DNA from 4 places in the Colwellia aquaemaris genome. Region 4 is predicted to be linked to each of the others. Evidence: predicted binding sites of a transcription regulator. Region 4 holds the regulator's gene; each other region holds the start of a gene.

Region 1 (3,188 bases), on a different contig from region 4:
GTAGTGCCGATATATTTTTAGGTGTGCCGTTTAATATTGCAAGCTATGCATTATTCACTATGATGATTGCTCAGGTTTGTGATTTGGAACTAGGTGACTTTGTTCATACCTTTGGTGACGCACATTTATATTTGAATCACTTAGAGCAAGTTGAAGAGCAACTTTCGCGAGAGCCTTTGCCATTGCCAACGATGGCAATTAATCCTAATGTTAAAAGTATTTTTGATTTTACTTTTGAGGATTTTGAATTACAAAATTATCAAGCGCATCCGCATATTAAGGCACCTATTTCGGTGTAATGCTGCGTTTTGTTGTCACTGGTAATTCAATAACAAAAAAGGAGCGTAAAGCTCCTTTTTTGTTATTTATAAATGCTGTTAGCCATGCATACGAAGAAATTTTGCTAGTAGGGCTTCTTCATCTTCAATTTTGTCTGGATCGGGTTTGATACAGTCGATAGGGCATACGGAAACACAAGTTGGCTTATCGTAATGGCCGACACACTCAGTACATTTATCAACATCAATTTCATAAACATTTTCTCCCATTGAAATTGCTTCATTTGGACATTCAGGATCGCACATGTCGCAGTTAATACAGCTGTTTTCAATGAGTAATGCCATAAATTATTTTTCCTGATTTTGCGCAAAAGGATGACGCGTAGTACCACCTTCAGTGAGGTAGCGCATAATAATGCCAAATGACAAATCAACGCTAGTGCCGAGCTCAATGGCAACCTTATGACCTGAGCCTTTGGCATCTTCAACCGGCTCACCTTTTAAATTTTGCATTTTAGTTAGCGTAAAGCTTTGATTTCCCGAAGGCGTCATCAGTTCAAGCTCATCACCTATTAAGAATTTATTTTTAACGTCAATTTCAATTAAGCCAGTCGCTTCGTTACGGCCAATAACTTCACCAACAAATTGTTGAGTGTCGCTTTTTGAGTATCCGTAATCATAGTTTTGCGTATCACCGTGACGATGGCGCTGTAAAAAGCCTTCGGTATAACCCCTATGTGCCAAATGTTCTAAATCGGTGTTTAACCGACCATCAAATGCTTTGCCGTTAACGGCATCTATCATTGCTTGGTTATAAATTTGTGCCGTTCGGGCGCAATAGTAAAATGACTTAGTACGGCCTTCAATTTTTAATGAGTGTACCCCCATTTTTACTAAACGCTCAACATGCTCTACCGCACGCAAGTCTTTTGAATTCATGATGTATGTGCCGTGCTCATCTTCAAAGGCTGGCATATATTCGCCTGGACGCCCTTGTTCTTGTAATAAAACGACATCTTCAAAAGGCTTTTGTTCTGGCACATATATTTCGGCCGGTTGTTTAGCGATAATATCACCGGTTTCGGTTTCTTGTGCAGGATGGCTATCGTATTTCCACCGACAAGAGTTTGTACAAGTGCCTTGGTTTGGGTCACGTTTATTAATATAACCAGATAGTAAACAACGGCCTGAATATGCCATGCACAATGCACCATGAACAAAAACTTCTAATTCAATTTCGGGGCAACGAAAACGAATTTCTTCTATTTCATCTAATGATAATTCGCGAGAGAGAATTACACGTTCTATGCCTTGCTGGTGCCAAAACTTAACGGTTGACCAGTTTACGGCATTAGCTTGCACAGAAAGGTGAATAGGCATGTCAGGAAAGTTCTCACGAACCATCATTATAAGCCCGGGATCAGACATGATAAGGGCATCAGGCCCCATTTCAATAACTGGCTTTATATCGCGCAGAAAAGTTTGTAGCTTACTATTATGCGGGGCGATGTTGTTTACCAAGTAAAACTTTTTGCCGAGTGCGTGTGCTTCGTCAATACCTATTTTTATGTTTTCTAAACTGAATTCGTTATTACGTACTCGAAGTGAATATCTTGGCTGACCTGCATAAACGGCATCGGCGCCATAGGCAAAGGCATAGCGCATGTTTTTTAGACTTCCAGCAGGGGACAATAATTCAGGTTTGAGCATAATAAAATTCAACATAATAAAAGCGGTCGCGCATTATAATGTAGTTTAGTTACTGTTATCAGGATTTGTTATGTAAGCTTGATCTTGATCAATGTATTAGCGATGGAAAACAACTTTGGTTATGTGCGTTAAGAAAATAGAAGGTGATCACTATAGCAATTATTTTTTACTTTTATTGTCGTAATTTCAATATATTGTGCTAGATTTATTTATGAATTAATACTAATAAAAAGGAAGATTTATGGGCGCAGAAAATGCACTTTACACTATACTTGTTGAAAAAATTAAACAAGATGCTCTAGTACTACCTACCTTACCTGAAATAGCGTTAAAAGTTCGAAAAGCTGCCGATGATCCAGAAATAAATCTTGGTAAAATGAGTGAAATTATAGCTCAAGACCCAGCATTATCTTTAGGCATGTTAAAAGTGGCGAATAGTGTTGTTTTTGGTCGTACCGTAAAGGTTGAAACTGTTGCGCAGTCAGTTACCCGTATTGGTTTAACGCAAATAAAAAGCATTGCAACGGCAATGGCGGTTGAGCAAATGTTTGTTTCGGATAGTCCAATAATTTCCGAGTATATGCAGAAGTCTTGGAACAAAACTGTGGATGTTGCTTCAGTCGCTATATCGTTAATGACTATTTATTTGCAAAAAAATAAGCATGCGGCGTTTTCACTAGACACTATAACATTAGCGGCATTGGTGCATAATATAGGTGTGTTGCCAATTTTAACTGAGGCTGAAAATCACCCTGAGGTATTTGCTAATCCAGCCTTTATTCAGCAAGCCATTATTAAGTTTTCTAATGAAATTGGTGCCGAAGTAACAAAGGCATGGGAGTTTCCAGAAGAGTTTACCGAACTAGTGTCTGCTTGGAATGATTTATCGGTACTTCCTAAGGAAGTGCATTATCTTGATTTTATCCGTGCAGGCGCGGTTTACCATGAAATTTTTAAAAGTGAATCAACTCGCGATATTTTATTAAAAAGTTATGTCACTAAGGAAATTCTGCCAGATGTTGACTATATGGCATCAGAAGAATTTGAAAGTCTGTTAAGTGATGCCAGAGCCATGTTTAACTAATGTATTTTATTGTTACTTAAGGCAAATTTTAACAATTTAAAAAGGCGCTAAAGCGCCTTTTTAAATTGTTAATGGTACTACTCTTCTAGGTAATCTGTTGCTTTCAATGCAAATTC
Region 2 (3,188 bases), on a different contig from region 4:
ACTTTAAGGTATTTAAATTACAATCGAGTAACGAAGATATTTCATGATAATTAAGCTGCTGAAATCGGCTCAATATAATAATTTCTCGATGCTCTGCAGAAATACTTGCCATTGATTCATCAAAAATATCCTGCTGCTGGCTTGTTACCGCGAACTCCGTTTCACAATGCTCTGATGCCATTTCATGCTCTTCAATATCTTCATGCTGCACATGACCTTTTTGTTTACGATACATATCCGCTGCGGTATTTCTAGCAATGCCATACATCCAGCTACTAAAAGTGCTAGAACCGTTAAAGCTACTGCGATAAGCCAATATTTTCATAAAAGTTTCTTGCACTAAATCTTCACTTTGAGCGCGACTATTACCTTTATTTCTAAAATAATTAAAAAGCTTAACTTTATTGTTTTCATACAAGATTGCGAGCTTGTCTAGCTGTCCCGCTTGTACCTGCTGCATGATGTCCTTTTCATTTACCATTATTGATATATATTCCCATAGTAAAAAGACTCGCTTGTTTCAACTTATGCCATTTATTTGTGGCTATAGTTATTAATACTGTATTTTTTTAAAAAGGTTTATAAATCTTTTCTAAATAATATTTAAGACATAAAAAAAGGGCTTAAAGCCCTTAATATTCATCAGTTATTTGTACTACTTACGAATGCCTTCAATATAGAGTTCAAGATCAACCTTACCGAAGTCTTTCTTAAAATCAAAATCACCCATTGATATTGTGGCAGTGCCATTAAAGCCGACACGGTAACCACCCCATGGGTCTTTACCTTCACCAACTTTAATCGCGTCAATGACTAACGGTTTAGTCACACCGTGCATGGTAAAATTACCTGTAATGGCTAATTTACCATTGCCTTTATCTTCAACATTTGTACTAACAAAGGTAGCTTGTGCATATTTACTAACATCTAAAAAATCATCTGAACGAACATGCTTATCACGCTTAGCATGATTCGAGTCAAAACTCGATGTATCGATAGTGACAGTAATTTTTGATGCGCTAACATTATCTTTATCGTATGAAAAATCACCGGAAAACTTATTAAAACGTCCAGTCAAAACGCTAAAGCCCATATGACTTGTTTTAAAATTGATAGAAGCATGCGCTCCTTTGGTATCAATAACATAATCTGCAGCAATTACTGGCATGAATACACTTGAAGTAAATAAAGCACTTGCGATAAGTAATTTTTTCATTTTCGATCCTTTAATTTATTAACAATTATAATAGCTAAGTTATTTAGTCATACGTGTAAGTGTCGTATCTTTATCAATAAAATGGTGTTTCAACGCAGCAAGTGCGTGTAGTAATGCCAACAAAATCAATGCATAAGCTAGATAATAATGAATATTACCCGCAGTATCTTCTTGATTTTCAACTGGCAATTGCCATGCAGGTAAACTAAACCAACTAAAAATATTTATTGAATTGCCATCGGCACTAGTTATTAGGTAACCTGACATCAAAACAATAAAAAGTGATAGATATAAAATAAATATTGTTGCTTTAGCTAATTTTTTTTCCAACCTGGTATGACTATCAAGCGAAGTTGGTTTACCTGCAATAAAGCGCCAAACAAAGCGAAATACCGTCAAAATAAGCAATAGTATACCAATACTTTCATGCCAATGAGGTGCTTGCTGATACCACTGACTGTAATAATCTAAGTCAACCATCCAGTAACCTAAAGCAAATAAAGCAAAAATAATAATAGCTGATAACCAATGTATGAGCTTACTAACTAAGCCGTATTCTTGTTGATTATTCTTCCACAGCAACTTATTGCGAATCATTTCTTTTCTCAATAACTTCTCGAAAATTTAGTGTACCTATTCCCCCACAGTATGCCTAGTCAATTAAACGTAAAATAGTGCAGTTTGTCGCAATTACATTGCTAATGCTTGCCAATAAAACAATATAAAAACTCGACATGGTTCTTGCGCTAGATCAAAACAACGGGACACCAGAGGCATAAAATGAAACTAAGCCATAGGAGACTGCATTATGAACAAAGCTATCTTAAACGATTTATTAGAAAAAAAAGTAGAATTGAATCAGCGTATTAATGCAATAGAAGCTGATTTTAAAAAAGGACGTTCACAAGATTTTTCAGAACAAACAAGTGAGAATGAAAACAACGAAGTACTCAATGAAATTCATCATGAAGCTAAAATTGAATTGAATCTAGTTAACCAAGCCATTGCTCGTTTTGAAAGTAATGAATATGGCATATGTAGCCAATGTACTAAAGCAATAAACCCCGAGCGTTTACGCATACTACCTTATATCGATACCTGTATTAATTGTGCTAAATAGGAGCAATAAAAATGCTAGAGAAACACGACTTACACCATGAATTCCCAGAGTTTGAACAAGAAATTCGCCATTTAAAAATGTCAGATGCACACTTCGCTCGGCTTTTTAAGGAATATCACGAGTTAGATCAAGAAGTGCATCGCATAGAAGTTGGAGTAGAATCAACTGCCGATGAATATTTAGAAAAACAAAAACTGGCCAGGTTGCATTTAAAAGACGAGCTATTTGCTATGTTAAAAAAAGCACAAATACCAGCGTAATATAACCATAGTTATGGCAAATAAAAAAGCGACTATTTACCAAAGTAAAAGTCGCTTTTTTTGTCACTAAAACTTCAGTAAGTTCTATATAGCTTGTTACTTCTTGCTTGTCGCTTGAATAACACGTAATTGTGCAACAGCGCGCGCTAATTCAGCAGCAGCTTCTGCATAATCAATATCGTCGCCGTGAGCGTTTAACTTCTCTTCAGCACGTTGTTTCGCTTCTTCAGCTGCTTGTTCATCCAAGTCACCACCACGTACAGCGATATCCGCTAGTACAGTAACGTTATTTGGTTGAACTTCAAGCATACCGCCAGAAAGATAGATAACTTCTTCGTCACCGCCTTTCTTAACGATTCTAGCCATACCAGGTTTTAGTGAGGTCAGCAAAGGTGCGTGACCAGGCATAATACCTAGCTCACCTTCGCTACCTGTGATCTGTAATGATTCAATGCTGCCAGAAAATAACTCTTCTTCAGCACTTACCACATTAAGATTTACAGAAAGTATTGCCATGTTGACCTCCTAATTGGCGACTGCGTACTCAAAAGCAGTTAGTCGCCAGCCTTCATTACATGTTTTTAGCTTTTTC
Region 3 (3,188 bases), on a different contig from region 4:
AACACAACATTAATAGAGGCCGAGAAGACAATATTTTCTTGTAAATAACGACCGGGTTTAGCACTACTGCTGCCCATGCGAGCACTTACCGCATAAGTTTCAGCATCACTATTAGCACCATACCTATGCTGAATATGGTTACTATTTGAATTGATACTGTAGATAGCCCCTAATTTTGCATCAAAAGCGTTGGCGAGTAATTTTCCTTGTGCTTTAGCGTCTTTAACGGCTAAAGCATTCGCTTCCGCCTTCAAAGCTTGTTCTTGGGACGATTTTAGTTCTATGTTTCTAATCGCATCAATTTTAACGCTTAACGCGAAATCCATAAAAGCATTTAGTTTTTCAATATCATTAAGCGTAATTTTTAAAGTTCGTCTTGCAATATAGCCATCAATTTTATTTCTCTCTCCACGATCATATGAATAGCGTACATCGGTTGAAATATTTGATGCTGAAACATTGGCCTCATCAATATTAAATTGCGCTAAACCATCTAGTAAATTATTTACACGCTCATCAACATTTTTTTTAGCATCTAAACTGGTTCTTTTAGTACTTTCAACATTTAGATGGACAATAGCAATATCTGGCAAGGCCATCATTTGCGCCGTGCCCGTTACGGCAATATGTCGGTTACTCGGCAAACTGTTGTTTGCAAAAGACGAGAAAGAAAGCGCACAAGTTACAAGAGCAATTAAAGTAAGGGGAGTTATTCGTTTCATATAAATTCCTAATAAAACTATTGGTGAATGTACCTAACAAATTCAGTTTCTGTTTGATAGGCAAAGCAGGATTAAGTTTCTCAATAAGCTATATACATCAAATTTTAGGCAATTTTAAATCGACAAACATTAATGTTAGCTGAACAAATTGTGATTATTTGCAAGCCACTTTACTGCAAATTAATAACTGGCAACATAAGGTGATCTAGCATATAAATTCCATATTCTTACTATCGCTAGACACTATAAGCGCTCGAAAGAAGATTCAAGCGAAGGGCTTATTGTCAAAATTAAATTAACCCAAGGCACATTATTGCGCTGCAATCCCTTGCTCAGCTAATTTTTCGTAAATATGGCTCATTGCAATACTGTTTTCTTGTAGTGAGCAATCACCGGCAGAACGCGCGATAAAACCTAAATCAGAAATATTAAAATGCACATCAATAGTCACCCCTGCTTTTACTAAGCAATCATGGCTACACGATTCGCTGCAACCTTCAATGAGTATTACTTTTCGATTTCCACACTTAGCGCTAATTTGCTCTTCATCTGCGACCATAAGCCAAGAAATACAAGACATCTCTGCAATGCCATCACTGTCAAGTGTTAGTGCGATGTCATTAGCCATAGTTGCCAAATGCGAACACCCAGAGCAAGCAAAAACTATAGGTTTACTATCTATCATTACATATTCCGCCGTTGTAACTTACCTTTAATTTAGCAGCAAGTTTTAAAGTTGATTTTGCAGGCATTATTTAGTCGATAATGCGCTCATTTTTCCATTTTAAACTTCATTTTCTGCTGTACCTTGACCTAAATCAAAGTTTACGGGTGTAATGGTGAAGTTTATTTGTCTTAGTTATAACGCGATGTAATTTAGCGATTAACTTGAGCAAAAGCATTAGGCCGTATAGAACTTGGCGATATAAATTTCATACAAATTTAATGTGATTAAATGAACATATTGACTGTGTTATCACTTAATTATGTGTAACTGCATGGAGGCAGGAATTAAAGTGACTCAAGAGGCAAAGTCGAGAATAAGCACATGACTTCAGCTCTTTCTTATAAAAATGTTCGCTAAACCGCTGCAAAAACATACACCAAAGTTGCCCCCCCTAAGTGAAATTTATTTACACTTTTCACAATCTGACTTTTTAGTTGGTAATTTTGTTCTGAATAGCTAAAATTAGCTGATTTTTCAATTTGAGCCCATTGCATGTTTGTTGATTTCTCTCGTTTATTCCTCACCTTTATTATGACGCTAAGCGCCTATAGCGTTAACTTTTCTAGTCACGCTGACGAGCTTAATAGTTTTAATAAGCAATTAGCGGCTGATTTTGCTAAAGAACTTAAAAAGCACAACATCCCCGGTGCAGCCTATGCCATAGTTAAAAATAATCAAATAGTAGCACTCGAGAGCTTTGGTTATACCGACACAAAAAAAACCAAAAAAGTAGATAATGAAACCGTTTTTCGATTGGCGTCAGTTTCTAAGCCTTTTGCAGCAACGATCACCGCCATGCTTGCACAGGAGCATCAACTAAGCTTAACGGATCCCATAACAAAGTTTGTTCCAAACTTTGCGCTAGCAACAAAAGGTGCAGCTGAAAAAATTCAATTAAAGCACTTATTAAGTCACTCAAGTGGCCTAATGCCAAACGCCTATGACAACCTACTACATGAAAACTGGAGTATGGAGAAAATAATCAACCGCTTTGATCGTGTAACACCAATTTGCCAACCAGCAAAATGTTACGGATATCAAAATATTGCTTACGGTTTTTTACAACCTGCCATCGAAGCTAGCCAAAGCAAAACCTATGTTGAATTGCTCGATGAAAGAATATTTACCCCGCTTAATATGAAAAATGCCTCTGTTGGTATTGACGTTTTTAAAGAAAATCAAAATACAGCTAAGCCTCATATTTTAAGAAAACGTATTAAAACCGGTAAGAAAGACAAGCATGGAAATAATATTAGAAAGTACGTTTGGCGCACCGTTAATGTTGAACCTGATTACTACAAAGTAGCGCCTGCAGCTGGTATTAATGCCAGTATCACCGACATGGCAAAATGGTTAATTGCCAATTTAGGACACCAACCAGAGGTACTCTCACCAACATTATTGACAGAGTTAACAACACCTAGAATTAAAACAAAAAAAGATTTACGGCGACGTCACTGGCGTAATCATTTAACTGATGCTCATTATGGCTATGGTTGGCGCATATATCAGTTAGGTGATATGCCAATAGTTTACCATTCAGGTTGGGTGGCTGGCTTTCGTGCTGATATAGGTTATTCGCCAGAAATAGGCATTGGATTTGCTGTACTAATTAATGCTGAATCTAACGTTATCAACAAAGTTACTAGTCAATTTTGGGCTAAATTACATGAAACATACTTTACAAGATTAAATAATGATGCTCTAAAGCCGGTAAACTTAATTTAACGAGTCATATT
Region 4 (3,188 bases):
GGTACCCAAAATAACTAACTCGGCGTCTAGGGTGTCCGCCACACTTTGAATAACGTCTTCAGGCAAACCTTCTTTTATATGGGTGTTTTCTTCAGCAATGTTAAACGCGCTTGCATGCGCTTTCATGGCATTCTCATGATGTTTTTGCATTGAACGGTTGTAATCGCTGGCATTGAACTCTGGAATTTCAATGGCAATATTAACTGGCGTGCCGGGAAAAGAGTTAACTAAGTGTAAGTTGGCTTTCATCACTTTTGTTAGTTGTTTAGCTTCAGCAGTAATTTTGTCATTAAGTGAACTGTGCTCTTCTTCGTCACTACCAATATTTAGCGCTGCTACTATGTTGCCATTGTCAGGCCATAAATGTTCTTTTACTAACAACACAGGGCAAGGGCACTTACGCAAAAGATGCCAGTCAGTTGGTGTAAAAATTACCGACTTTAACTTATCGTGCTGGTGCGTCCCTTTAATCACTATGTCGTAGCCATTTTTTAATACTTGCTCAATAATTTGCTCGAATGGACGGTTATGCCATATCACACGACAATCTACGTTTAAGCCATGTAAATCGAGCTCTGCAAGTAATGTTTGTAGCCATTGGGTTCTGTCATTGATAACGGATTGACGCATGGCCTCACGTTCATCACTTGATAACATAGTAGTCATTTCATAAGAAAAATCGTATATGGTCAAAAATGCAGTAATGTTAGCGCCAGTTTTACGGGCTAATTCTATAGCACGCTTTAGCGCTTTTTGATCTTCTGTTGTTGGATCAACAATAGCGAGTATTTTTTGATACTTATCCATATCTAATTCCTTTATCAATTATCTGCTGTAGCTATAACAATAGAATAGTTTGAAACAATAATAGTTGTTTTAAATCAATTTATTATCGTATCAAATATAAACAACATTTCACGCTAAGCATAGCGTGAAATGTTTAAATAAGGAAGTTTAAGGTAATGTAAGGAAGGAGATTAAAGTGCCGCGCACTCGTTTAATTTGTCGATATCAAGAATAGTTATTAACTTGCCGTCAACCTGAATTAAACCATTTTTGTGAAAACGGTTAAGTAAACGACTGATAGTTTCAACCGTTAAGCCAATATAGTTACCAATATCGCTACGGGTCATTGATAAACGAAACTCAGATGCAGATAAGCCACGAGCATGGTAGCGACTACTTAATGTGCTAATAAACGTTGCTAAGCGTTGTTCGGCATTTTTACGGTTAAGTAGCGTTAGCATTTCTTGATCACCGCGAATTTCCGTACTCATCATACGTAAAATTTGCTTTTTCAATTTTGGCATGCTGTTAGACAAGCTATCCAGCGTGTTGTAAGGAATTTCACATACCATAGAGGTTTCAAGTGCTTTAGCAAAGCTTGGATGCTCAGCATTAGCGATAGCGTCAAAACCCAATAAGTCACCGGCTAAATGAAAACCGGTAATTTGCTCTTCACCTTGCTCGTTGACCGTATAAGTTTTAAAAGTACCAGAACGAATAGCGTAAAGTGCATGCATAGGTTGACCATCATTGAAGATCTGCTCGCCTTTATGAATAGGGCGCTTACGATCAATAATATTATCTAACGTATCTAGCTCTTTATCATTTAGGGAAAACGGCAGACATAGCTCGCTAATACTACAGTTTTGGCAGTGAATATGTTGCTGACCTGTACACGATTTATTACTCATAGTAACCTATATAAATTTTGCATTTTAATGATTAGGATCATATTAGATGCGTTATAGATATGCAATAAGTATAGTATAAATACCGTATAAAATCAGTAAAACGGCGGCTGACTTTCTAAAGAGAGCGTTACCTAATAGGGACTTGACGCTAATTGTCCCTAAAGATACTGACAGCAAAGCAGGTAAAGTGCCAAGTCCAAAGAAAAACATAATTAGTGCACCATTAATTGCGTTTGCACTGGCCAACGACCAAGTTAATGTTGAATAAACTAAGCCACAAGGCAGCCAGCCCCATAACGCGCCTAATGCAAAAGCACTGCGATTGTTTTTAATAGGAATAAATTTTTTCGTATTTGGCGATATATACTGCCAGAGCTTTTTACCTAAATGCTCAATATGGCTTAACCACATTAGCCATTGTCCTAAATAAAGGCCGAGTAAAATTAAAAATATGCCCGCAATTGATTTTAGTGCAACAACAGGAAAGCCAATACTTTTTGCCGCCATTGAACTGGTAAGTGCTACTAAGCCACCAATTAAACTATAAGAAACAATTCTGCCAAGGTTATAGGAAAATACTATACGGTATTTTTTATTCTCAGCCGTTTGGGAAATGGCCGTGGTGAGCATAGTGCTAATGCCGCCGCACATAACGATGCAATGACCTGAGCCCAATAAGCCGATAATAAAGGCAGAAAAGTAATCGAGGTTCATGGCTTTAGTTATTACTTGTTTGTGACATTATTCTTGCCGTCAAGTTTGGAGGTAGTTTTAACATCAGTTTGATTGTTAGCTGACTCCGATTTTTGTTGTGCGTTATTCTCTTTTTTATCATTGGCGTCATCAAACAAAATACTCATACCTTGTTTTTCAAGATCATCAAATTGCTCGGTTTTAACCGCCCAAAAGAAAATATAAATACCTATTGCGGTGAGTAAAATAGCAATGGGGATTAATACATAAATTACGCTCATTTTTTTAATAGCCTTAAAGAATTACTTACCACTAAAATTGAACTAGCCGACATGCCTATTACTGCCATATATGGTGCAATATAGCCCATAACCGCCAATGGTAAAACGATGGCATTGTACCCAAACGCCCAAAGATAATTTTGTTTTACAATTACAGTTGTGCGTTCAGATACTTCTCTTAAGGTTTTAACACAGGCAAGTTTATTGTTGAGCAATATAACATCGGCGCCATTTTTCGCAATATCGGTACCGCTACCCATAGCAATTGATAGGTGTGCGGCTCCTAATACTGGCGTATCATTTACACCATCGCCAATCATGGCAACATTATGTGATAATTGCTGTTGCTTAATCGCGTTTACTTTGTCTTGTGCTGATAAATTCGCTTGTACTTGGCTTAAGTGTAATTGTGATTGTATTGCGTTACAGCCCGGCTTATGGTCGCCAGAAAGCATAAGGGTTTTCATATTGGAAGTATGAAGAAAGTCAACCAATGGCTTCGCATCGCTGCGTAGGT

The links. Region 4 encodes FNR, which switches genes on or off when oxygen is low (the NO sensors DNR and NnrR bind a similar motif). Its sites were predicted from a motif close to TTGATCTAGATCAA; they were not measured.
Region 1: trhP (prephenate-dependent tRNA uridine(34) hydroxylase TrhP) is a predicted target of FNR. The motif match lies at 2,067-2,080, and genes of this name have one in related genera.
Region 2: AC27HL_RS00250 (TraR/DksA family transcriptional regulator) is a predicted target of FNR. The motif match lies at 1,958-1,971, and genes of this name have one in related genera.
Region 3: AC27HL_RS09310 (putative zinc-binding protein) is a predicted target of FNR. The motif match lies at 1,531-1,544, and genes of this name have one in related genera.

The regions. Positions count from the first base shown of each region.
Region 1 is NZ_BAAJLV010000002.1:400,231-403,418, forward strand. Features, by position in the region: gene AC27HL_RS08100 (thymidylate synthase) at 1-299, shown strand, start outside; gene AC27HL_RS08105 (YfhL family 4Fe-4S dicluster ferredoxin) at 378-623, opposite strand; gene trhP (prephenate-dependent tRNA uridine(34) hydroxylase TrhP) at 627-1,988, opposite strand; gene AC27HL_RS08115 (HDOD domain-containing protein) at 2,230-3,072, shown strand; gene rdgC (recombination-associated protein RdgC) at 3,150-3,188, opposite strand, start outside.
Region 2 is NZ_BAAJLV010000001.1:49,674-52,861, reverse strand. Features, by position in the region: gene AC27HL_RS00265 (RNA polymerase sigma factor) at 1-481, opposite strand, end outside; gene AC27HL_RS00260 (YceI family protein) at 656-1,216, opposite strand; gene AC27HL_RS00255 (cytochrome b) at 1,256-1,795, opposite strand; gene AC27HL_RS00250 (TraR/DksA family transcriptional regulator) at 2,025-2,336, shown strand; gene AC27HL_RS00245 (HP1242/YdcH family protein) at 2,348-2,596, shown strand; gene AC27HL_RS00240 (F0F1 ATP synthase subunit epsilon) at 2,693-3,112, opposite strand; gene atpD (F0F1 ATP synthase subunit beta) at 3,168-3,188, opposite strand, start outside.
Region 3 is NZ_BAAJLV010000002.1:662,382-665,569, reverse strand. Features, by position in the region: gene AC27HL_RS09315 (SIMPL domain-containing protein) at 1-722, opposite strand, end outside; gene AC27HL_RS09310 (putative zinc-binding protein) at 1,033-1,407, opposite strand; gene AC27HL_RS09305 (serine hydrolase domain-containing protein) at 1,942-3,177, shown strand.
Region 4 is NZ_BAAJLV010000004.1:191,230-194,417, reverse strand. Features, by position in the region: gene uspE (universal stress protein UspE) at 1-807, opposite strand, end outside; gene fnr (fumarate/nitrate reduction transcriptional regulator Fnr) at 978-1,697, opposite strand; gene AC27HL_RS12750 (sulfite exporter TauE/SafE family protein) at 1,749-2,411, opposite strand; gene ccoS (cbb3-type cytochrome oxidase assembly protein CcoS) at 2,423-2,671, opposite strand; gene AC27HL_RS12740 (heavy metal translocating P-type ATPase) at 2,668-3,188, opposite strand, start outside.